2 regions of the Streptomyces sp. NPDC001668 genome follow, and region 2 is predicted to be linked to the other one. Evidence: riboswitches for the same ligand, from Rfam matches in the RefSeq annotation. Region 2 holds a riboswitch; the other holds the start of a gene.

Region 1 (11,827 bases), on a different contig from region 2:
TCGACCTCCAGACTGCTGGGCACGGAGTCGATCCGGTCGATCTCCCGGTCGATCAGATGCAGGGTGCCCAGGCGACTGCGGTAGCCCATGTCGCCCATCTCCCACCAGCCGTCGTGGAGTTGGCGGTCGTAGCGGTCCTGCGAGCCGAGATAGGTGAGGATGCGGCCCCTGGTCCGGGCCTCGATGCGGCCGCTCGTCCCGGCGGCCACCCGCTCACCGCCCGGACCCGTCACCCGCACACGCGTGAAGCCGGGTATGCCGATCCCGACCCGCCGCCCGTCCGCGCGCGCAGCGCTGCGCCGGGTGAACCACTGGAAGGCCACCGGTCCCGTCTCGCTCTGCCCGTACAGCTGGATCAGCCAGGGCGTACGGCGCTTCGAGGCGTTCAGCAGCCGCCGCACCGTACGCGGATGGATCGCGTCGAACGTCGAGCCGTACGACCGCACCCGCGACAGCGGAGCGCCGGGCGCGTCGGCCAGCTCCTCCCACAGCACGAAGGTGTTGGGATGCGTCTCCACGATGCCGGGCCGGTGCCGGGTGAACAGCGGCCCCACGGCGGCCGGGTCCGGGTCGGTGATCAGCACCAGGGGGCTGCCGAAGTGCAGCAGGACGCCGAGCAGATGGTAGAAGCGCGAGTGCACGAACGACATGTGCAGCGCCGCGGTCTCCCCGCGCGTCGGCCATCCCATCGCCTTCTGCGGCACGAGCCGGTTCCACATGGTGTTCGCGCAGTGCACGGCGAGCTTGGGCAGACCGGTCGTGCCCGAACTGTGGGTGATCAGCGCCGGTTCGCGCGGGTGCAGGCGCACCGGAGGCGGGGGCTCGCTGCCCGCGTACCTCTCCAGCGGCTCGGCCCCCGGCGCCTCGTCCACGGCGAGGACCTGCCGCACCCGCAGGCCGACACCCTTCAGCGGCCCTTCCAGCTTGGCCCGGTCGGTGACCAGCCACGGCTGCCTGAGCCGTTCGATCAACTCCCCGACCACCTCACCGGCCAGGCCGGGGGAGAGCAGCACGGGCACCGCGCCGATCCGGGAGACCGCGCAGGTCAGCAGCACGATGTCGACGTTGTCCGACTTGTGCACGACCACCTGCTCCGAGGGCCGCACGCCTGCCTCCCAGAGGCGTCCGGACAGCTCCTCGACGACCTCCGCCAGCGCCGGGTAGGTCAGATCGACACCGAGGGCGGGGTGGGTGTCCAGCGGCCGGTCCAGGGTGACGAAGACGGCACCGTGCCGGTCGGCCGCCCGGCGGAACACCGGGCCCAGGTAGAACCCCCGGTCGGCGAAGGGGGGTTGCTGTTCTTGCATGGGGCCGTTCCTCTCTGCGGTGCCTCTACGCTGCTTGTGCGGTGCTCTCGATGGGGTCACCAGGCGCCCCGGCGGACCAGATGCCGGCGGAGCTTGCCGGTGGGGGTGCGGGGGAGCGAGGGGACGAGGCTCACGCTTCTGGGCACCTTGAAGGCGGCCAGCTCCGCGCGGGCCAGCCGGAGCAGGTCCTCCTGGAGGCTCCCGTCCGGGGCCGGGGCGACGGGCACCACGAAGGCCCGCAGCCGGCTCACCCCCCGCCCGTCGGTGACGGCCACGACGGCGACCTCCCGCACCGCCGGGTGGGTGCGCAGTACGGCCTCCACCTCCAGCGGCGAGACGGTGATGCCGCCGACCATCTCCATGTCGTCGGCGCGGCCCAGGTGCCGGAAGGTGCCGTCGGGTTCGCGGACCGCCCGGTCACGGGTGGCCAGCCAGCCGCGGACCAGGGTGCGCCCGGTCTCCTCGGGCCGGTTGAGATAGCCGGGCGTCACCGTGGGGCCACGCACCCACAGTTCGCCCTCCGTGCCGTCCGGGACCGGGTGGCCCGCGCGGTCGCGCAGCTCCACCTCGAAGCCCGGCACGGGGCGGCCCACGGTGCCCGGGTGGTGGTGGTCGAAGCTGTTGGCGCAGAAGGCGTGACCGGCCTCGGTGGAGCCGATCTGCTCAAGCACCGGCGCGCCGAGCAGGTCCTCGACCCGCCTGCCCAGCTCCTCCGGAAGCCCCTCACCGGCCGACACCGCGGCCCGTACCGAGGCGAAGCACCCCTCGTGCCCGCTGCCCCGGTCGGCCACCAGCGCGGCGTACGCCGACGGGACCGAGTACAGCAGTGTCACCCGGTGCCGGACCACCAGCTCGTCCACGGCCGCCGGGGTCGGGCGCCGGTCCACCAGGACGGCGGAGGAACCGGAGAACAGCGGGAAGACGAACGCGTTCCCGAAGCCGTAGGCGAAGTACAGCCTCGACACCGAGAGCGTCACGTCGTCCGCGGTCACCCTGAGCAGCCGCCGCCCGATCAGGTCGTGGTACGCCTTCGGGTCGCCGTGCGTGTGCACGACCCCCTTGGGACGGCCCGTGGTGCCCGACGTGTACTGGACGTACAACGGCGTGTGCGCGTCGACCGGGTGGGCGGGCGCCGGCCCGGCGGAGGCGGTGAGCGCCAGCAGCTGGTCGGCGCCGAGCCGGGGCCGCCCGGCGAACCGGTCCTCGAGACCCGGCCCCGTCACACACAGCGCGGCTTCGGCGTCCGCGGCCATGAACGCGTGGTCCGCCGCGGGGAGCTCCGGGTTGACGAGGACGGCGACCGCTCCGAGACGCGCGACGGCGAGGAAGGCCGCCACCCAGGCGATCCCGTCCGGCAACGCCAGCACCACCCGGTCACCCGCCCCGACGCCGTGACCGGCGAGCACGGTGGCCGCCCGGGCCGCGAGCGCGTGCACCTCACCGTGGGTCCAGGCCCGGTGGCCCTGGTGGAAGGCGGGCCGGTCCACCCAGCCGCGCCGCTCGGCGAGATCGGCGAGCTGGGCGGCGAGGTTGCCGGGGGCGGCGTCGAAACCGGCCGGGGACAGCACGGACTGCGCAGTCGTCATCGGACGGTCTCCTCGGTGGCCGTGGCCGGATGTCCGCCGCGGGCATCCGCGCGGACCGCCGTGTGCCGCCGCTGCTCCGCCGTCCGCTCCGCGGTGTGCAGGTGCAGGGCTGTCATCTGGGCCGCGGTCTTCAGCAGCATCTCGTCGTACTCGGCGACCGGATCGGAGTCGAGGACGATGGCGCCCCCGGCACCCAGCTGCATCAGCCCGTCGGCGAACACCGCCGTACGGATCACGATGCTGAGATCCGCGCCCCCACCGCACCCGAGATAACCCAGGGCGCCGGAGTAGACCCCACGGGCCTCGGTCTCCAGGGAGTCGATGATCTCCATCGTGCGCAGCTTCGGCGCCCCGGTCATCGAGCCGCCGGGGAAACACGCCCGCACGCACTTCACCGCGTCGATCCCCTCCCGCAGCCGCCCCTCCACGGTGGACACGAGCTGGTGCACGGTCGCGTACGTCTCCGTGGCCATCAGCCGGGTCACCCGCACCGACCCGGTCCGGCACACCTTGCCCAGGTCGTTGCGGAGCAGGTCGACGATCATCAGGTTCTCGGCGCGCGTCTTGGCGTCGGCCGCCAGCGCGTCCCGCAGCCGGGCGTCCTCCTCCGGCCCGGCCCCGCGCGGCGCGGTGCCCTTGATGGGCCGGGCCTCGGCGACCCCGTCCGGGGTGATCCGCAGGAACCGCTCGGGCGAGGAACCGGCCACGTCGACCTCCCCGAACCTCAGGAACGCCGCGTAGGGGGCCGGGTTGACCCGGCGCAGCACCCGGTAGAACTCGTACGCGTCCGGCGGGGCGGGTAACCGGGCCGCGTTCGTCAGACAGACCTCGTAACTGGTGCCCGCGCGCAGCTCACGTCCACAGGCCTCGATGTCGGCGAGATAGCCCGCCCGGTCCCGCGCCAGCCAGGGCTCGGCGGCCTCGAGACCGGCGCCGGTCTCCGTGGCGGGGCCGGTGGGTGTGGTGGCCGCGCCGGGTGTGCCGGGCGCCGACAGAGCCGGTGCCGCCGCCCGGTCCGGCTCGGTGGCGACGAAGGTCAGCTGGGCCAGCGCGCTCTCCAGCCAGTCCTCGGCCTCCCGCGCGGCCTGCGGGGTGTCCTCGGCCAGGCAGACCGCGTAGGTGAACCTCCTCAGATGGTCCACGGCGATCAGCCGGTCGGCGAACAGCCAGCAGGCGTCCGGGACATCGGAGGTGTGCCGGTTCGGTGACCCGCAGTCGGCCTTCGTCTCGTAGCCGAAGTACCCGACATAGCCGCCGGTGAAGTCGAAGGGCAGTCCGGCGCCGTCCACCCGGCGGCTCGTCAACTGCCGCCCGAGATAGTCGAACACGCTCGCCGCGACCTTCCGCGTCGGCCGCCCGGCCCGCTCGATCTCGCACCGGCCGCTCTCGACGTCGTAGCGGACGAACTCCGCGAGCGGACCGCTGTCGTCCCCGAAGAACGAGAACCGTGCACGCCCCTCCTCGACCAGCGCGCTGTCCAGCCAGAACGCCCGCCGCGACGCCGCGTACATCCGGGTGAAGGCGGCCTCCGTGTCGACCGCGCCGGCTATGCGACGCGTGTGCAGCCGATACGCGGGAGCGGCCTGCCGGGGCCGCGGGACGATCCGCGAGGGCCGGGGGACGACCGCCTCGGGCGGGGGCACGGCGGTGTTCTTCGTGCGCGGTCTGCGGGCCCGTTCCGCCGTGAGGTTGCGGAAGTTGACCAGCATGCGGTGGCCGTACTCGGTGAGCACGGACTCCGGATGGAACTGCACACCCCACACCGGCCGGCTGCGATGCCTGAGCCCCATCAGGACACCGTCCTCGGCCCAGGCGGTTGGCTCCAGCGTCGGCGGAAGCGGCTCGGGCACGGCCAGGGAGTGGTAGCGGACCGCGGTGAAGTCCTGCGGCAGCCCCCGGAACAGGTCCCGCCCGTCGTGCCGGACCACGGACAGATGTCCGTGCCGCGGCTCCGGGGCGGGCTCCACCCGGCCCCCTTCCCCGAGCGCGATGCCCTGGTGCCCCAGACAGACGCCCAGCACGGGGATCGACGACTCGGCGAGCACGGCGCCGCTCAGTCCGAAGTCACGTGAGGCGGCCGGGTGCCCGGGTCCGGGCGAGATCACGACATTGTCGAACCGCCCGAGGTATTCCCCGAGCTCGGAAAGACCGCCGACCTCGTCGTTCAGGACGACGACCGGTTCCTCACCGTTGACCTCGGCGACCAGCTGGAACAGGTTGTACGTGTACGAGTCGTAATTGTCGATGAGCAGGGTCTTCACCCGCCCACCTCCCTCAGTTCGTTCCGGACCTATGCGGTCCGTCTTTTGTGCCGTCCGCGAAGGGCCTGAAGCGGCGGATACAGCCATTTCCTGAAGAAACGCTGGAGCCGAGGCATGAGAATCCAGGTGACGAGAGCCGTCACACACAGGCACAACAGCAGTGTGCGGACCAGCGGATTGAGTCCGCCGAGATAAGGAAGAACAATCAGATTGAACAGGAGCACCGGCGGAAAAACCGCGCTCATGTTCACGAACCACAGTTTCCATTTCGCCGGCGGCACGGGCGCTTTCGGTGTGGCGGTCTGGGACTCGAACCACATCTTGGAGCCCCGCACACTCCTGCGCTCCGTCTCCCGGGCGAAGCCCACCGCCCGGGCGTCCCACTGGGTCCGGGCGGCCGAATCCTCCCAGGCCCGAGCCGCTCCCTCGCTGACGAAGCGATAGACCACATGCCACTCCGCCTCTCGGTCGACAAGAACGCCACCCCCCAGGAAGCCCGGCTGCTGCGAACTCGCGGCCAGCATGGCCCACCCCCACGAATGGAAGTCGGCCTCACGGCCCGGCACCACGTGAAAGGCCACGGTGACGGTGACGGGATTACTGCTCACCCCGTCGTATACGCAAGACCTTCACCGTACGTTCAAATATTCAACGAGAGTCTTTTCGGGTGTCCGGATCGTGACTCTTTATCGGCCTTTCGGTCGCCATGACTCACTCTGCCGAGTTGTTCCGAAAGCAACTCGCCCGGCCCTCACGGAATTCGGGCGGGAGATTGCGGAGCGCTATTCGCCGGGGCCTCTCCGAACCTGGCCAGCGCCAACGCCCCCACGACGGCCACCGCGAAACCCAGCACCGCGGCCCACGCCAGCCCCTCCCGGGTACGGTCCCCGAGCCACACCACGCCCACCAGCGCGGGCCCGATCGTCTCCCCGATCACCATCCCGGCGGTCGCCGTCGTCACCGACCCCTGCCGCAGCGCCGAGGTCAGCGACAGAAAGGCCGCGGCACCGCCGACGAGAAGCGCGTACGTCGCCGGATCGGCCACCAGTGCGGACGGCGCGAGCGAGTCGATCAGCCGCACCGCCACCTCGACCACCCCGAACCCGAAACCCGCCCCCAGTCCGAGCGCCAGCGCCCGCCCCCGCTCCGGCAGCCGCCCACCCAGCAGCGCGAGCGCCAGCACGGTCAGGGCCGTTGCGAGCATCGCGTACGCCAAGGCCGCGGGACCGCCTTGGTCGCCCTCCGTGCCGGACGCGATCCCCAGCAGCGCCATCCCCGCGCACACCACCCCGACCGCGCCCCACTCGCCGCCGCTCAGCCGAACCCGCAGCAGCCGAGCCGACACCACCGCGGTCACCGCGAGACTCGACGCGAGCGCCGCGCCGACCGCGTAGATCGGGACCGACCGCAGCGCCGCGATCTGCAACAGGAACCCGACCCCGTCCAGGGCCAGCCCCGCCAGATACCGCCACTGCCTGACCGCCCGCAGGAACAGCGTCACCGCGAACGCCGTCCCCGCGCCGTCACCGCCGCCCGCGTCCGCCGTCCGCGCCGCCATCGCCTGCAGCACGGTGGCCGTTCCGAAGCAGACCGCGGCACCGAGAGCGCACACCATTCCAAAGAGCACGAAGTGACCTTAGGGGAGGGGGACAGGCGCGGCTGCCCCCGGTCGGGCTCCCCGATCCGCGAGCCCGGTGAAAACGCGTTGCCGCTCCTCGTCCCACCGCGTTACCGTCGGCCCACTCTGACGCACACGCTCTCTGGAACCATCGCCGCAGAACGGGAGCAGGTCCACGCACAGCGCGTGGCACCACGGAGGGGCGGCACCGGATCCGGCCGACCGGCGGATCCTGTACGCCCTCCGGAGGACTCTCTCGTGAACATCGGCCTCGGCCTTCCCATCGACGACCCCGCCCAGCTGCTCACCTGGGCCCGGCGCGCCGACGCGGGCCCCTTCAGCACCCTCGGCCTGCTCGACCGGCTCGTCTACGACAACCCCGAGCCCCTCGTCACCCTGGCGACCCTGGCCGGCGCCACCTCCCGCATCCGTGTCCAGACCGAGGTGCTGATCGCGCCCCTGCACAGCACCGCCCTCCTCGCCAAGCAGACCGCGACCCTCGACCGCCTCTCCGGCGGCCGCTTCACACTCGGCATCGGCGTCGGAGGCCGCGAGGACGACTGCCTGGCCGCCGGTGTCGACCTCCACCGCCGGGGCCGCCGCCTCGACGAACAGCTGACCCTGCTGCGCCGCGCCTGGTCCGGCGAGCCCTACGGCGAAGGCGTCGGCCCCATCGGCCCCGCCCCCACCACCCCCGGCGGCCCCGAGGTCCTGTTCGGCGGCTTCGCCCCCGCCGCCCTGGACCGCGTCGGCCGCTTCGGCGACGGCTTCCTCGGCGCCGCTCTGCCGCCCTCCTTCATGTCCGACCTGTTCCGCGCCGCCGAAGCGTCCTGGCAGAAACACGACCGCCCCGGCCGCCCCCGCCTGGTCGCGCAGGCGAACATCGCTCTGGGCCCGGACACCACCCTGGAAGTCGCCCGCCGCAACCTCCGCGACTACTACGCCTTCAGCGGCCACGTCGAGTACATGGAGGCCGGCCTTCTCACCACCGCTCGGCAGATCCGCGAGGCCGTCGACGCCTACGTCGGCATCGGCGCCGACGAGGTGATGCTCTACTGCTGGGCCTCGGACCCCGACCAGATCGACCGCCTCGCCGACACGCTGTTCTGACGTCCACCGCACGCCACGGCTTCGGGGCCCGGAGACCCCGGCCCGGCCTCGAAGCCGTCGCTCGCATGGTGGACGCCGCACAGGTGCCCTTCGACGCGGCCGGTAGGCTGGCCGACAGGCCGTGACTGGCGCGCTGGGATGGGACGGACCATCGGGGAGCGGCCTGTGAGTGACCAAGTGCCGTGCGCCTGGGCCGAACCGTGATCCGTGACCGCTTCAAGCCACGCAGCCCGGAGGCCGCCATGTCAGAGCAGCAGCCCCTGTCCACCGAGTCCACGGCCTTCCGCGCCGCCCTCGACGTGATCCGCGCCGTCGAGCCGCGCGTCGCCGACGCCATCGGCCAGGAGGTCCACGACCAGCGCGAGATGCTCAAGCTGATCGCCTCCGAGAACTACGCCTCCCCGGCCACCCTCCTCGCGATGGGCAACTGGTTCAGCGACAAGTACGCCGAGGGCACGGTCGGCCGCCGCTTCTACGCCGGCTGCCGCAACGTCGACACCGTCGAGTCCCTGGCCGCCGAGCACGCCAAGGAGCTCTTCGGCGCCCGCCACGCCTATGTCCAGCCGCACTCCGGCATCGACGCCAACCTCGTCGCCTTCTGGTCCGTCCTCGCCCAGCGCATCGAGGTCCCCGCGCTGGAGAAGGCCGGCGTCCGCCAGGTCAACGACCTCTCCGACGCCGACTGGGCCGAGCTCCGCCAGGCCTTCGGCAACCAGCGCATGCTCGGCATGTCCCTGGACGCCGGCGGCCACCTCACCCACGGCTTCCGCCCGAACATCTCCGGCAAGATGTTCGACCAGCGCTCCTACGGCACCGACCCCGCCACCGGCCTCGTCGACTACGACGCCCTGCGCGCCTCGGCCCGCGAGTTCAAGCCGCTGATCATCGTCGCCGGCTACTCGGCCTACCCCCGCCTGGTGAACTTCCGGATCATGCGCGAGATCGCCGACGAGGTCGGCGCCACGCTCATGGTCGACATGGCCCACTTCGCCGGTCTCGTCGCCGGCAAGGTCCTCACCGGCGACTTCGACCCGGTCCCGCACGCCCAGATCGTCACCACGACCACCCACAAGTCCCTGCGCGGCCCGCGCGGCGGCATGGTGCTGTGCGACGACTCCCTCAAGGACCAGGTCGACCGCGGCTGCCCGATGGTCCTCGGCGGCCCGCTCCCGCACGTCATGGCCGCCAAGGCCGTCGCCCTGGCCGAGGCCAGGCAGCCCTCCTTCCAGGACTACGCCCAGCGGATCGTCGACAACTCCCGCGCCCTGGCCGAGGGCCTGATGCGCCGCGGCGCCACCCTGGTCACCGGCGGCACCGACAACCACCTCAACCTGATCGACGTGGCCTCCTCCTACGGCCTCACCGGCCGCCAGGCCGAGGCCGCCCTGCTCGAGTCGGGCATCGTCACCAACCGCAACGCCATCCCGGCCGACCCCAACGGCGCCTGGTACACCTCCGGCATCCGCATCGGCACCCCCGCCCTGACCACCCGTGGTCTCGGCACCGCCGAGATGGACGAGGTCGCCGGTCTCATCGACCGCGTCCTCACCACCACGGAGCCGGGCACCACCAAGTCGGGCGCCCCCTCCAAGGCCCAGCACATCCTGGACCCGAAGGTCGCGGACGAGATCTCCCGCCGGGCCACCGACCTCGTGGCCGGCTTCCCGCTCTACCCGGAGATCGACCTCGGCTGACCCACGTCCTCTCTTGAGTTGTCACAGACCGGTGACTCCTAGAGATCGATGAGTTCCTGGCGTGGCTCCTCCCGCGGCGGCCCGGCTCCCGGCCCGGCCGCCGCGCGGCGTATCAGACGCGTGCCACCGACTCCGGCCGCGAAGCCCACGACCAGCCCCGGCACCGCCCACCACACACCGCGCTCCGGGCCCGCCGCACCCTTGGAACCCTCGTCCTGCCCCTCCCCGGCACCGCCCGCGAGGCCCACCCGGTCCAACTGATCGAAGACCGCCCGCGGAGCCCGGTGCCAACGGATGTCGTCGTCCTCCCGCTCCGGCGCCGGATCCGAGCGCACCCACGGTGTGCCGTCCCCCGCCAGGAACAGCTGGTCCTGGCGCGCCATCGCCACATCACCACCCGGCGCCGAATCCGTCCGAGGCCGGCCGCCGACCCCGGTCAGCCCCCACAGCACGGTGAACCGCACCGCCGGATACCGGCCCTTCTCCCAGGCGTCCGAGACCCGCTCGGTGGCGGTGTACGTCGGCTCCAGGAGCTGCCACAGGCGAGTGAAGTACGGTTCGTCGGCACGCACGGCCCGCGTGCGGCCGGAGCCGCCGGTGACGACCATCGCCAGGTCAGGCCTGTCCAGGCCCGCCTCCCGCGTCGGCGGTGTCGCCGCGTCGGCCGCGGGTGCGGTGAGCACGGTCACCACCGCGGCCAATGGCGCGAGTGCCGCGAGCGCCCTGCGCGGCCCGGGCCGCGGTTCTCCGAGTCTGTTCCGCACTGCCATCCCCCTCGATCGACTCAGCCTCGCTTCCTCAAGCTCGCGAGCACGTCCTTTCGTCACACATCGCGTAAATCCCAGCGCCCGTCCGCGAGCCGCGTGTCACTTCTGGTACACCGGGCGGCACGCCGGGTTTCCCACTTCGCGGGCACTGATCCAAGGGCCGTCGGCCCGGCGGTCCGCTGCCGGCCCCCCTCCCGCGTCCTCACACGATGGGTGCACCGCCCGGACCGAATCGGTTCCCACCCGTGGCACATCTGTTTCCGACCGGTTCCGGATCGGCCCCCCACACCTGAGAGAATGGTGGGCATGGCCTCTGATCGTCCCCGCGTGCTCTCCGGAATCCAGCCCACCGCAGGCTCGTTCCACCTCGGCAACTACCTCGGCGCCGTGCGCCAGTGGGTGGCCCTCCAGGAGTCCCACGACGCGTTCTACATGGTCGTCGACCTGCACGCGATCACGGTTCCGCAGGACCCGAAGGAGCTCACGGCCAACACCCGCCTGGCCGCCGCCCAGCTCCTCGCCGCGGGTCTCGACCCCGAGCGCTGCACGCTCTTCGTCCAGAGCCACGTCCCCGAGCACGCCCAGCTCGCCTGGGTCATGAACTGCCTCACCGGCTTCGGCGAGGCCTCCCGCATGACCCAGTTCAAGGACAAGTCCGCCCGGCAGGGCGCCGACAGCGCGAGCGTCGGCCTGTTCACGTACCCGATCCTCCAGGTCGCGGACATCCTGCTCTACCAGGCCAACGAGGTCCCGGTGGGCGAGGACCAGCGTCAGCACGTCGAGCTGACCCGCGACCTCGCCACCCGCTTCAACGGCCGCTTCGGCGAGACCTTCACGATCCCGAAGCCGTACATCCTCAAGGAGACGGCGAAGATCTACGACCTCCAGGACCCGTCGATCAAGATGAGCAAGTCGGCGTCCACGCCGAAGGGCCTCATCAACCTCCTCGACGAGCCGAAGGCCACCGCCAAGAAGGTCAAGAGCGCGGTCACGGACACCGACACCGTCATCCGCTACGACGCCGAGAACAAGCCGGGCGTCAGCAACCTCCTCACCATCTACTCGACCCTGACCGGCACCGGCATCCCCGAGCTGGAGCGGCAGTACGAGGGCAAGCTCTACGGCGCGCTCAAGACGGACCTCGCCGAGGTCGTCGTCGAGTTCGTGACGCCGTTCCGGGAGCGCACCCAGCAGTACCTGGACGACCCGGAGACGCTGGACTCGCTCCTGGCCAAGGGCGCCGAGAAGGCCCGCGCGGTCGCCGCCGAGACCCTCTCGCAGACGTACGAGAAGGTGGGTTTCCTGCCCGCCAAACACTGATCGCCGGGACAGCCCGTCGGCACCGGCCGCCGGGCACCGGGCGTACCACCGCACACCAGCACCACCGGGCAGAGCGCTGCACATCACTATGCCTGCGCCTGCCCACAGCACAGCCGTGGCCGTACAGTCGATAGCCGGACGGCTGGGAACGAATCCGACAGGAC
Region 2 (11,827 bases):
GCCAGTCCACGACGACCTCCACGCCCTCGGGGAAGCGCTTCGGTGTGGCGAAGACCGGGCGGGCGTCGCAGACGGTGACCCGGTAGCCGAGGAAGTCACCGATCCGGGCGACCGCGGCCGCGTAGTCGATCGCGCCGAACACCAGCATGCGGGGCGGTGGGGCGAAGGAGTGCAGGAAGACGCCGACCGCGTCCTCGCGCCGCTCGCCGTGCGGGCCGTAGTGCCTCAACCCCGTGGCACCCAGGGCGAGTTCGCCGCGCGCGTCGGCGGTGACCGCGACGTCAAGGCCGGTGGTGCCGAGGGTGCCCGCGACCCGGTCCGGCCACACGGCGAGCGTGGCACCACGGGGTGCGGGGCCGTCGGTCACGGTCGCCACGGTCACCGGGCGGCCCGCGGCGACCGACTCCGCGAGCTCGCCGAACGCGGGGTCGAGGACGGCCGTCACGGGCCGTACGAGAAGGGTGATCTCACCGCCGCAGGTGAGGCCCACCGCGAACGCGTCCTCGTCGCTGTACCCGAACGTCTCCAGACGGGCCTCGCCGCTCGCCACGACCTCCTGGGCCAGCTCGAACACCGCCCCCTCGACGCAGCCGCCGGACACACTGCCGACGACCTCGTCGTCCGGCCCGACCGCCATCGCGGCACCCGGATCCCGCGGCGCGCTGCGGCTCGTCGAGACGACCGTGGCCAGGCCGAACGGCACTCCTGCCGTGTACCAGCCGTTCAGCACCGGGAGGATGTCACGCATCGTCGGCTCCTTTCACCACCGCCGCCAGACGCTCCGGCGCGGCCAGGCTGTGCCCCTCGACGAACGCGTCCGCGCTCGGCAGCGCGGCCGCCATCCCGGCGGCGAGGGGCGCGTAACCGGGGCGCGCCTCGCGCGGATTGGCCCAGATCACCCGGTGCGCCAGCCGGTGCAAGCGTCGCATCTGGGCCGCGAGCAGCTCCGGATCGCCACGCTCCCAGCAGCTCACCGAGCCGGGTACCCCCGCGCCAGTCGGGCACGGCGGCGGCGAGCGCGGCCGTCGACAGGTCCGGGTCGCGGTGCGAGAGCTCGCGGGTGACACGGGCCGGCCTGGCGGCGATCGTGAACACCTCGGTGCGGGTGCCGCGGCCGCCATGGGCCGCCGCGTGGGCGAAGCGCGGCAGCGCGCCGGCGTACGGCGCCATCGAGCCGCTGACGTCCACGAGCAGCACCACCCGGCGGGGTCGCTCGGACCGGGTGCGGTGCCGCAGCCGGGTCGGTTCCCCGGCCTGCCGCAACCCCTGCCGCAACAGCTCCCGCACGGCCCGGCGGGGATCGGCCGTGCCGCGTCCCGCCGGCCGGCGACGGGCCGTACGCCGTGCCTGGCCGTGCAGCGCGAACGCCGCGAGCGGCGGCGCAGGGCCGCGCGTGCGGCGGGGTCCAGACCGGACCCGACTGGTTGAGCGTTAATCCGTTGCCGTCGTCGGCGGGCACCTGCTGCACTTGGGGTGTCCTTGCCGTCGCGCGATCCAGGAGCCGTCATGCGCACTGCGTCCATGTCCATCCCGGAAGGAATCTCCCTCTCTCCAAAGGACATGACGCTTCGTGCACGTGCTCAACCTCGGGATCCTCGCCCACGTCGACGCCGGTAAGACCAGCCTGACCGAGCGGCTGCTGCACTCCGTCGGAGTCATCGACGAGCTCGGCAGCGTCGACGCCGGCAGCACACAGACCGACACCCTCGCCCTCGAGCGGCGTCGCGGTATCACCATCAAGTCCGCCGTCGTCTCCTTCGCGGTCGACGACGTGACCGTCAACCTCATCGACACCCCCGGCCACCCGGACTTCATCGCGGAGGTGGAGCGGGTCCTCGGCGTGCTCGACGGCGTCGTACTGGTCGTCTCCGCCGTCGAGGGCGTCCAGGCCCAGACCCGGGTCCTGATGCGCACTCTCCAGCGGCTGCGCATCCCGACCCTCCTCTTCGTCAACAAGATCGACCGGCGGGGTGCCCGGTACGACGGGGTCTTGAGGGCCGTCGCCGAGCGCCTGACCGAGGCGGCCGTACCGATGGGCACGGTCGCCGGACTCGGCACCCGTCAGGCCCGTTTCACCCCGGGGATCCCTGCCTACGACGTCCTCGCGGACCACGACGACGACCTGCTGTCCGCCGTCGTCGAGGGACGGGCCGGCGAGGACCTGCTGCGTGGGGCACTGGTCGCGCAGACACGGCGGGCCCTGGTGCACCCGGTGTACTTCGGCTCGGCCGTCACGGGCGCGGGAGTGCCCGAACTGATCACCGGGATCAGGGAGTTGCTGCCCGCGGCCGACGGCGACCCGGAAGGGCCCGTCTCCGGCACGGTGTTCAAGGTCGAGCGGGGTCCGGCCGGGGAGAAGGTCGCTTACGCCCGCCTGTTCTCCGGCACCCTCGGCATCCGCGACCGGGTGCCGTGCGGCGAGGCGGGCGCCGAGGGCCGTGTCACCGCGATCAGCGTCTTCGACGGCGGCACCGAGAGCCGCCGGGACGCGGTCGCGGCGGGCCGGATCGCCAGGCTCTGGGGCCTGACCGGCATCCGCGTCGGCGACACCCTCGGCGAACCCCGCAAGGCCCCCGGCCGCTTCTTCGCCCCGCCCTCCCTCGAAACCGTCGTCGTCCCGGGCCCCGGCACCGACAGCACGGCCCTGCACCTCGCCCTGACCCGGCTCGCCGAGCAGGACCCGCTGATCGGCCTGCGCCACGACGAGGCGCGCCAGGAGACCTCCGTCTCCCTCTACGGCGAGGTCCAGAAGGAGGTCGTCCAGGCCACGCTCGCCGAGGAGTTCGGGCTCGACGTCACCTTCCGGGAGAGCACGCCGCTGTGCGTCGAACGGCCCGCCGGCACGGGTGCGGCCGTGCGGTTCAACAAGAAGGACGGCAACCCGTTCCTCGCCACCGTCGGTCTGCGGGTCGACCCGGGACCCACCGGCTCGGGCGTCGAGTTCCGGCGGGAGGTGGAGCTGGGCGCCATGCCCTACGCCTTCTTCAAGGCCGTCGAGGACACCGTGCACGAGACCCTCGGCCAGGGCCTGTACGGCTGGCGGGTCACCGACTGCACGGTAACCCTGACCCACTGCGGCTACTCGCCCCGCCAGAGCCACGCCCATCAGCGGTTCAACAAGAGCATGTCCAGCACGGGCGCCGACTTCCGTGGCGTGACCCCGCCGGTCCTGGTCGAGGCCCTGCGCCGGGCGGGCACCCGGGTCTACGAGCCCGTGCACCGGTTCCGCGCGGAGGCCCCGGCCGACACCCTCGGCGCCCTGCTGCCGGCGCTGACCGCGCTGCGAGCCGTTCCGGAGACCACCGGGACCCGGGGAGAGACCGGCACGGTGGAGGGCACCGTACCGGCGGCCCGGCTCCACGAACTGGAGCAACGGCTGCCAGGACTCACCAGGGGCGAGGGCGAACTGGAGAGCACCTTCGACCACTACGCGCGGATCACCCACGGCGATGTCCCGATTCGCCCGGCCCCTACCCGGAAAAGCTGAAACTTACTCATCAGTCATAAGTGTTGACGGTGTGCCGGATGAGTCGGACTGTAAGGGACATGCCGAATATGCGCGCGCGTCTGCTCGTTGTTCTGGTTGTCCTCTGTGGATTCCTGACGGTGGCGGGTACCCCGTCCGCCTCCGCCGCCACCATCGCCGACTCCCTGCCCTTCGACGGCACCGCCCTCACCGTGGCGAACGGCCGCTTCGTCGACGGCAACGGCCGCGAGGTCGTGCTGCGCGGCTACAACGTCTCCGGCGAGACCAAGCTCGCCGAGAACAAGGGCCTGCCCTTCGCCTCGGTCGCCGACGCCAAGAAGTCGGCGACCGCCCTGAGAGCACTCGGCGGCGGCAACTCCGTCCGCTTCCTGCTCTCGTGGGCCTACGCGGAACCGGTGAAGGGTCAGGTCGACACCGCCTACCTGGCGAACGCCACCGCGCAGCTGCGCGCCTTCCTCGACGCGGGCATCCGGGTCTACCCGGACTTCCACCAGGACCTGTACTCCCGCTGGCTGTTCAACTCGGGCAGCTGGTACACCGGCGACGGCGCCCCCGCCTGGGCGGTCGCGCTCGGCAACTACCTCGCGGAGTCCTGCGGGATCTGCCTCATGTGGGGCCAGAACATCACCTCGAACGGTGCGGTGAAGGCCGGCCAGTACGACTTCTGGCACAACAACTACGGTCTCCAGGACTACTTCCTGGCCACCGCCCAGAAGACCATGGCGTACCTCAAGGCGAACCTCAGCGCCGAGGAGTTCGCCGGCGTTGCCGGCTTCGACCCCTACAACGAGCCCTACGCCGGCACCTACGACTCCGGCCAGAACAGCCGCACTTGGGAACGCGACGTGCTGTGGCCCTTCTATGTGAAGTTCCGGGCCCGGATGGACGCGGCGGGCTGGACCGACAAGCCCGCCATGGTCGAGCCGAACCTCTTCTGGAACGGCAACGTCAGCAAGGAGGAGGGCGGTCTCCTCGACGCGGGCACGATCGGCTCCCGGTACGTCTTCAACACCCACTTCTACGACCAGAAGGCCATCTCCGGCATTCTGATGTGGGGCAACGCCTCCGACGGCCAGTACGTGGGCGACTTCGGCACGGTCCGCGACCGGGCCTCGGCGCTCGGCACCACGGCCGTCGTCAGCGAGTTCGGGCACCCGCTGAACGGCTCGACCGCGGGCAAGGCGCCGACCGTCCTCAAGGCCATGTACCAGGCCCTGGACTCCCGAGTGAAGGGCGCCAACTGGTGGGCCGCGCCCGCGGGTTCGGGACCGGTCCTGTCCGGAACGCAGTGGCAGTGGGACATCTACAACGGCCGCCACCACGAGCTGATGAACGACAACCCCGACAAGGTGCAGACCTCCGGCGACGCCTGGAACGACGAGGACCTCTCCGCGGTCAGGCTCGACGACTCGGGCACCGCGGTACTCCGCCAGGACGCCCGGCTCCTGGACCGGATCTACCCGAGCGCCACCTCCGGTACGACCGTCGCCTTCACCTACGAGGACCGCTCTCGCGACGGCTCCACGACCCTGACCTGGAACCCGGTGCCGAGCAGCCTCCCGAACGTGGCGTCGCTGGTCGGGTCCGGCCAGTACGCGGTGCTGGTGTGGCGCTCGTCGAGCGGCTCGGCGCCCACCGAACTGCACCTGCCCGCCTCCTTCCCGACCGCGACCACCACCGTCGTCTCCGACCTGGCCACGGTGTACGGCCCGCCGTCGTACACCTCGTCCACCCCGGTCGGCGCGGCTGCCGAACCGGGCGGCACGGGCAGCCGGCGGCTGCTGCTCGGCGACTCCGACTCCGGCGTCCTGCACTACGCGCTGGTGACCAACGGGGCCTCCGCGCCCTCCGGGTCCGTGCTGAGCGCGGCCAGGTCCGAGCTCGCGGCCTGGACGGCGCAGAAGTTCGGCTGACCCCTGGGTACAGCGGAAAGCCGGGCCGGTACCACCCCTCAGGAGGGGGTGGTACCGGCCCGGCTGTGGCATCCGCCCGAGCCGGCCGGCCCGTTACGAGGAAGGGCTCGTCCAGTCGGCGGCCACATGTCCGAGGCGCACCCGCTGCGGGTGGTCGCCCACCGGCACGGACACCGTCTTCTGCCCGGTCGCGAAGTCGATCGCGGTGACCTGGTCGGCACCGCTCTCGGAGACCACACAGCTCTTGCCGTCGCCGCTGACGGTCGCCCAGTAGGGCTTCGAGGCGGGGACCAGCGGGCCCTCCTGGAGGGTGGCGCGGTTCACGACGGTCGCGTAGTCGTCCATCGTGCCGGCGACGCACAGCTTGCTGCCGTCGGGGCTCATCGAGAGGCCATGGTGGCGCGAGTCGTTGACCATGGTGGTGCGGTCGTCGCTGGTCGCCGGGTTCTTCGGCAGGGTCTTGGTGCGGGTGATCTTGTCGGTGGCGACGTCGTACTCGAAGAAGCCGTTGAAGAACGACACCTGGAAGTACAGCTTGGACTCGTCCGGCGAGAACACGGCGGGCCGGACGGCGTCGGAGTAGTCCGTGAGGCCGATCGCGTTCAGCTTGTCCCGCATGTCGATGATCTTGACCTGCTTGTAGGTCGTCGCATCGACCACCGTGATGTGCCGGTCGCCCTTGGTGAAGTCCTGCCAGGGGGCGTCGGAGTCGGTGTTCACGTCACCGATCGCCATGTTCCAGATGTACTTGCCGTCCTTGGTGAAGATGTTCTCGTGCGGCTTGTCGCCGGTGGCGAACGAACCCAGCTGCTGACCGGTGTTGATGTTCAGCACGTGCACGGTGTTCGCGGTCGAGGCGGAGACCGCGACCCGGGTGCCGTCGGGGGAGACCGCCATGTGGTCCGCGCGGTAGCCCGACACCGGGAAACGCCAGTTGATCTTCCCGGTGGCCAGGTCGATCGACACCACGTCCGCGAAGCTGGGCCGGGAGACGACCACCGACTTGCCGTCCGGCGTGGAGTACATGTCGTCGGCGAACTGGTCGTGGCCCTCGCCGACGCTGTTGCGGATCGCCATGAAGTAGATCCACTTGATCGGGTTGGCGTTGATCTCCGCCATCCGCGCGTCCTTGTCGGGGATGACGTTGATCCGGCCGATCTTCGCCAGGTCGCCGGAGGACTTGAGGACGTCGGCGGTGCCGTCCCAGTTGTTGCCCACGAACAGCACCTCGCGCAGGGCGGCGGTGTCCGCGGCGGAGGCGGTGGTGGCGGGGGCGGTGACGGTCAGGACGACGGCGGCGGCCATGGCCCACAGGTGTCTGGTTCCTCGAACAGGCATGACGGGTCTCCCTCAGGGCGGCTCATGACGGGGGCATGCCAATGCGGCAAAACTGAAGATGCGTGCTTTCAGAGTGAACTTACTGCAAAGTAAGGAAGGGGCGCCCTTCTCCACAAGACTGCGTGCACGACAAAATTGGCGCTCATACGGGAGGCCGGACGTTCCGGCCCGGGTGGGAGGTGCGGTGACGGGCAGGCTCAGGGCCCCGACCGGTCGTTACGGCGGCAAGACGGCCGCGGAGCGGCAGGCCGAGCGGCGCCGCCGTTTCCTGGACGCGGCACTCCAGCTGTTCGGGGACGCTCCCGGCTACCGCGCCACGACCGTCGCGGCCCTCAGCGAGGCCGCGGGCCTGTCCACCCGCCAGTTCTACGAGGAGTTCCGCACCCTCGAGGACGTCCTCGCCGCACTCCACCTGGAGGTCAACGACTGGGCGACGGCGGCCGTGGTCACCGCGGTGGCCGACACCGACCACCTGCCGCTCGCCGAGCGCGCGGCGGCGATCTTCCGCGCCTACGCGGCGAACGTCACCTCCGATCCGCGCCGGGTGCGGATCACGTTCGTGGAGATCATCGGCGTGAGCCCGCGGCTGGAGGAGCAGCGGCTGGCCCGTCGGGCGCACTGGGTCGACCTCGTGTGCGCCGAGGCGGAGCGCGCGGTGGCCCGGGGAGAAGCCGCCCCCCGCGACTTCCGGATCGCGGCGACGGCGTTCATCGGCTGTGTCAACGGCCTGCTGCACGACTGGAACGCGGGCTGGGTGGACGCCACGCTCGACGAGGTGGTGGAGGAACTGGTCCGCCAGTTGGTGGGGATCCTGCAGCCGCCCGGCTGGGAGCCGGCCGGAGCATGAGCGGCTCGGCGGGCGTGTCCCTCACCCCCGCATCCGGTCCACCGCCGCCAGCACCGGCGTCACACCGTCCTCCGCACGGATACGCGCCCCCAGCGCCCGCGCCCGCTCCCGGTGCCCGGCATCCCGCGTGACCCGGACCAGTGCCGCCCCCAGGGTGTCGGCGGTCAGCCGCCGCAGGGGCAGTGCGCCCGGTGCCACGCCCAGTGCCACCAGCCTCGCCGCCCAGAAGCCCTCGTCGAACTGGATCGGCACCGGGACCGCCGGCACCCCCGCCCGCAGGCCCGCCGCGGTCGTCCCCGCGCCCGCGTGGTGGACCACCGCCGCCATCCGGGGGAAGAGCGCGGAGTGCGGCACCTCGTCGACGGTCAGCATGTCGTCACCGGTCGCCGCCAGGCCCGCCCAGCCGCGCTGGATCACACCGCGCAGCCCGGCCCGGCGCAGGGCCCGTACGATCTCGGCGCTGATCCGCGCGGGATCGGGCACGGTCGCACTGCCCAGGCCCACGAAGACCGGAGCGGGGCCGGCCTCGATGAACGCCCGCAGCTCCTCGGGGAGCGGTGTGCCGCCGTCGTACGGCCACCAGTAGCCCGCCACATCGAGCCCGCGCCGCCAGTCGCGGGGCCGGGCGACCACCCGTGGGCTGAAGCCGTGCAGCACCGGCCAGCCCTGCCGTTCGCGGGTGCGCAGTGCCGCGGCCGAGCCCGTCCGGGGCAGGCCCAGCCGGGACCGGACCGCCGGCAGGGCCGCGGCGAAGACCTGCTCCACCGCCAGATTCAGGCCGAGCCCGGCGACCCGGTTGCCCAGCGGGCCCCAGGAACCGACGCCCAGCATGGGCGGGGCGAACTCCCTTGTGGCCGCGAGGGGTTGCAGGTTGAGACCCAGGCTGGGCAGGCGCAGCCCCTCGGCGATGGCGTGACCCAGCGGGGCCACCGACCCGGACAGGAGCAACGCGTCGCTCACCCGGGCGGCGGCCACCAGGTCGTCGGCCATCTCCACGGCCAGCGCCCGCGCCATCGCGACCACCCGCGCCAGCTTGCCCACGCCGGTCGTGCTGCGGTGCAGGGCCCGTCCGCGCGAGGACTCCAGCTCGGCCCGGGGGTCGACCGGCAGGGCGTGGAAGCCGAGGCCGGCCCGCGCCGCGAGCGGCTCGAAACGGCCGTGGGTCACCAGGGTGACCTCGTGTCCGGCCCGCGCCAGACCGTGGCCCAGTCCCGTGAACGGGGCCACGTCGCCTCGGGAACCCGCTGTCATGATCGCCACCCGCACGACCGACAGTATGGCGCCGGACGCCCCGTCCCACGCGAACGAACCGCTGACATCGGCCAGTTCCGCCCGGCAGATCCGATCAGGAGGGGACGCCGGACCCAATCTGCCGGGCGGCCGCCGTCACCGTCTGCTCCAGCAGCGTCGCGATGGTCATCGGACCCACCCCGCCCGGCACCGGCGTGATCAGCGCGGCCCGCTCCACCGCGGAGTCGAAGTCGACGTCACCGACGTTGCCCTCGTTGTACCCGGCGTCGATCACGACCGCGCCGGGCTTGATGTCCTGGCCCCGGACGAGGCGGGGCCGGCCCACCGCTGCGACCACGATGTCCGCCTCCCGTACCGCCGCCGACAGATCCGCCGTACGGGAGTGGCAGTAGGTCACCGTGGCGTCCCGGGCGAGCAGCAGCATGCCGGCCGGCTTGCCGAGGATCGCGCTGCGGCCCACGACCACGGCCCGCTTTCCGGCCGGGTCCACGTCGTACGCGTCGAGCAGCCGCATGATCCCGCCGGGCGTGCACGACACGAAGCCCGGCAGGCCGAAACTCATCGTCGCGAAGGAGGCGAAGGTGACCCCGTCGACGTCCTTCTCCGGCGCGATCGCCTCGAACGCCGCCCGCTCGTCGATGTGCGGGCCCGTCGGGTGCTGGAGCAGGATGCCGTGCACGGTGGGGTCGGCCGACAACTCCCGCAGGGTGCCGACGAGTTCCTCGGTGGTCGTGGCCGCGGGCAGCTCCACGTGCCGCGACTCGATGCCGGCCCTGCGGCAGCGGTTGCGCTTCATCCGGACGTAGGTGACGGAGGCGGGGTCCGCGCCGACCAGGACCGTCGCGAGACAGGGCGCCCGTCCGGTGCGCGCGGTGAGGCCGGCGGCCCGCTCGGCGGTCTTCTCGACGATGCGCTGCGCGAGCGCGGTGCCGTCCATGAGCCGTGCCTGAGACATGATCCACTCCTGAGCCGATCGGGAAATCGCCCAGGCGCACGGCATCGAGTCCGCGGACCGCTCCCCGGTGGTGCTCCACCTCAGCGCCAGTCACGGTCCGGACATCAGACTAACCGACCCGTTACGGCGCTCTGCGCCGGCCGGCTCCCGGCGCTCACCGTGTCGGCGCCCGCGCCGGAAAGGTCCAGGTCGGCCGCGGCGTGATCTGGACCTTCGGCTCTCTTCCCGCTACTCGTCCCAGGCCTGGATGATGGTCTGTTCGACGATCTTGCCGTCCCGGAGCGTCAGCATCGACTCGGAGAGGACGCGTACCCCGTCGGAGTACAGGCAGGACTCGCTGAAGGCGGCGTGGTCGCCGTCGACGACGCACTGTTCCAGCTTGTGCGTCATGTCGCGGCTGTAGACGTCCTCGAGCATCGCGCTGATCTCGTCCCTGCCGTGCAGCACCATGGGGTGGCTGGGCTGGGTGTTGCGGTCCACGACGCGTATCTCGGCGTCGTCCGCGTAGAGCGACAGAAGAGCCGCGGAGTTTCCTTCGATGCCGCTGCGGAGGGTATCGGTGGGGAAGCCGGAGCTTGCCATGGTGCCCATGGTGACCTCCTTCGAGGGCGCGCGGCCCGAGGGGGAGCGGGCCGCGCAGGGCCTGTTTCTTCGAGACTCCTCCGACCCGGCGGCCACGGCAAGCGCAGGCCGCGCGCTCCGCCTGACGAGTGAGGGGCACGGGGCGGCCGTGTCCGCGAGGGCCCCGACCGCGTTGCTGGAAACATGATCTCAACTCGACGTATCGTCGCCGCCGTCGGTCTCGCCGTCGGCGTCACCGGTCTCACCGCACCCCTCGCGAACGCGGCCGACGCGGCCGCCCCGGACGCCGGGCAGCTCAACCCGATCGCCGTGATCGACTCGCTCGCGGTGAGCGACATCCCCGCGGAGCACAAGGACGAGATCCCGCCGGTCTCCCGGCAGCTGGCGGGCCTCAACCAGCTCAACGACCTGAACAAGCTGGACCAGGTCACCGGCCTCGTCGCCCCCGTCACCGGCCTGCTGCCGGGCATCGGCGGCTGAGACCCCCCGCACGGACACCGAGGGCCGCCCGGATCACCGGGCGGCCCTCGACGTGTGTCCGCTCAGGCGTTCAGGAAGTGGAAGCCGGGCCGCGGATGCATCAGGAAGTCATGGTGCGAGATGTTCCACGCGTAGGCTCCCGCCAGCGCGAACAGCACCCGGTCACCCGCCCGCAGCCCGGGCGCGGGCACCCGGCGGGCCAGCACGTCCTTCGGCGTGCACAGCTGTCCGGCCAGGGTGACGCTTCCCCCGGCCTGGACCGGGGCGGCCCCTGTCCCGTGGGGGGCTGCCCCCGTCCCGCCGGGCTCGCCGGTGGTGGCGGGCCGCGGCCAGGGATGCGGCCAGTCGTCCACCGCCAGCACCGAGAAGGGCTGGTCGTGGCCCTTGGCGGCCGGGGTCCGCAGATGGTGGGTGCCGCCGCGGACGACGGCGAACTCCTCACCGTGACTCCGCTTCACGTCCAGCACCTCGGTCACGTACCAGCCGCAGTACGCCGTCAGCGCCCGCCCCGGCTCGATCCGCAACGTCAGCCCCGGGTGCGCCTCGGTCAGCCGGGCCAGCCCGTCGCCGTACGCCGCCCAGTCGAAGCGGCGCTCCGGGTCGGCGTAGTCGACGCCCATGCCGCCGCCGACGTTCACCTCGGTGAGCGGCACGCCCAGTCCGGTGGCCCAGGAGACGACGGCCCGGGCCACCCCCAACTGTTCAGCCGCCTCCAGGCCACTGGCCAAGTGCGCGTGCACGCCCCGCAGTTCGAGGTGCGGGTAGGTGCCGTCCGTGAGGGCCACCACGACCTCGCGCGCCCGGGCGGGGTCCAGTCCGAAGGGCGTCGGGCGGCCGCCCATCGCCAGCGAACCCCCCTCCAACGACCCGTCGGGAACCGGGAGATTGACGCGTGGCAGCACGCCCACCCGGCGCCCCGGTGCCACGCGCCGCGCCAACTCGGCCAGCATCCGCAGCTCGTGGGCGCTCTCGAC

Evidence for each region. A riboswitch is a leader RNA that binds a small molecule or an ion and turns the genes downstream of it on or off. The one in region 2 is predicted to bind ZMP and ZTP.
Region 1: another riboswitch for ZMP and ZTP. It lies ahead of ACFYZ8_RS39985 (glycine hydroxymethyltransferase); the one in region 2 lies ahead of ACFYZ8_RS16395 (bifunctional 5,10-methylenetetrahydrofolate dehydrogenase/5,10-methenyltetrahydrofolate cyclohydrolase).

The regions. Positions count from the first base shown of each region.
Region 1 is NZ_JBIAUQ010000020.1:63,650-75,476, forward strand. It holds gene ACFYZ8_RS39955 (class I adenylate-forming enzyme family protein) at 1-1,307, opposite strand, end outside; gene ACFYZ8_RS39960 (AMP-binding protein) at 1,364-2,893, opposite strand; gene pabB (aminodeoxychorismate synthase component I) at 2,890-5,154, opposite strand; gene ACFYZ8_RS39970 (antibiotic biosynthesis monooxygenase) at 5,184-5,762, opposite strand; gene ACFYZ8_RS39975 (hypothetical protein) at 5,906-6,769, opposite strand; gene ACFYZ8_RS39980 (LLM class flavin-dependent oxidoreductase) at 7,031-7,882, shown strand; ZMP/ZTP riboswitch at 7,994-8,083, shown strand; gene ACFYZ8_RS39985 (glycine hydroxymethyltransferase) at 8,125-9,576, shown strand; gene ACFYZ8_RS39990 (hypothetical protein) at 9,615-10,259, opposite strand; gene trpS (tryptophan--tRNA ligase) at 10,650-11,663, shown strand.
Region 2 is NZ_JBIAUQ010000004.1:670,540-682,366, forward strand. It holds gene ACFYZ8_RS16360 (XdhC family protein) at 1-748, opposite strand, end outside; partial or broken gene ACFYZ8_RS16365 (VWA domain-containing protein) at 741-1,359, opposite strand; gene ACFYZ8_RS16370 (GTP-binding protein) at 1,571-3,487, shown strand; gene ACFYZ8_RS16375 (endoglycosylceramidase) at 3,547-5,400, shown strand; gene ACFYZ8_RS16380 (YncE family protein) at 5,494-6,738, opposite strand; gene ACFYZ8_RS16385 (TetR/AcrR family transcriptional regulator) at 6,923-7,585, shown strand; gene ACFYZ8_RS16390 (glycosyltransferase) at 7,607-8,836, opposite strand; gene ACFYZ8_RS16395 (bifunctional 5,10-methylenetetrahydrofolate dehydrogenase/5,10-methenyltetrahydrofolate cyclohydrolase) at 8,931-9,791, opposite strand; ZMP/ZTP riboswitch at 9,813-9,895, opposite strand; gene ACFYZ8_RS16400 (nuclear transport factor 2 family protein) at 10,020-10,382, opposite strand; gene ACFYZ8_RS16405 (hypothetical protein) at 10,557-10,853, shown strand; gene ACFYZ8_RS16410 (type III PLP-dependent enzyme) at 10,916-11,827, opposite strand, start outside.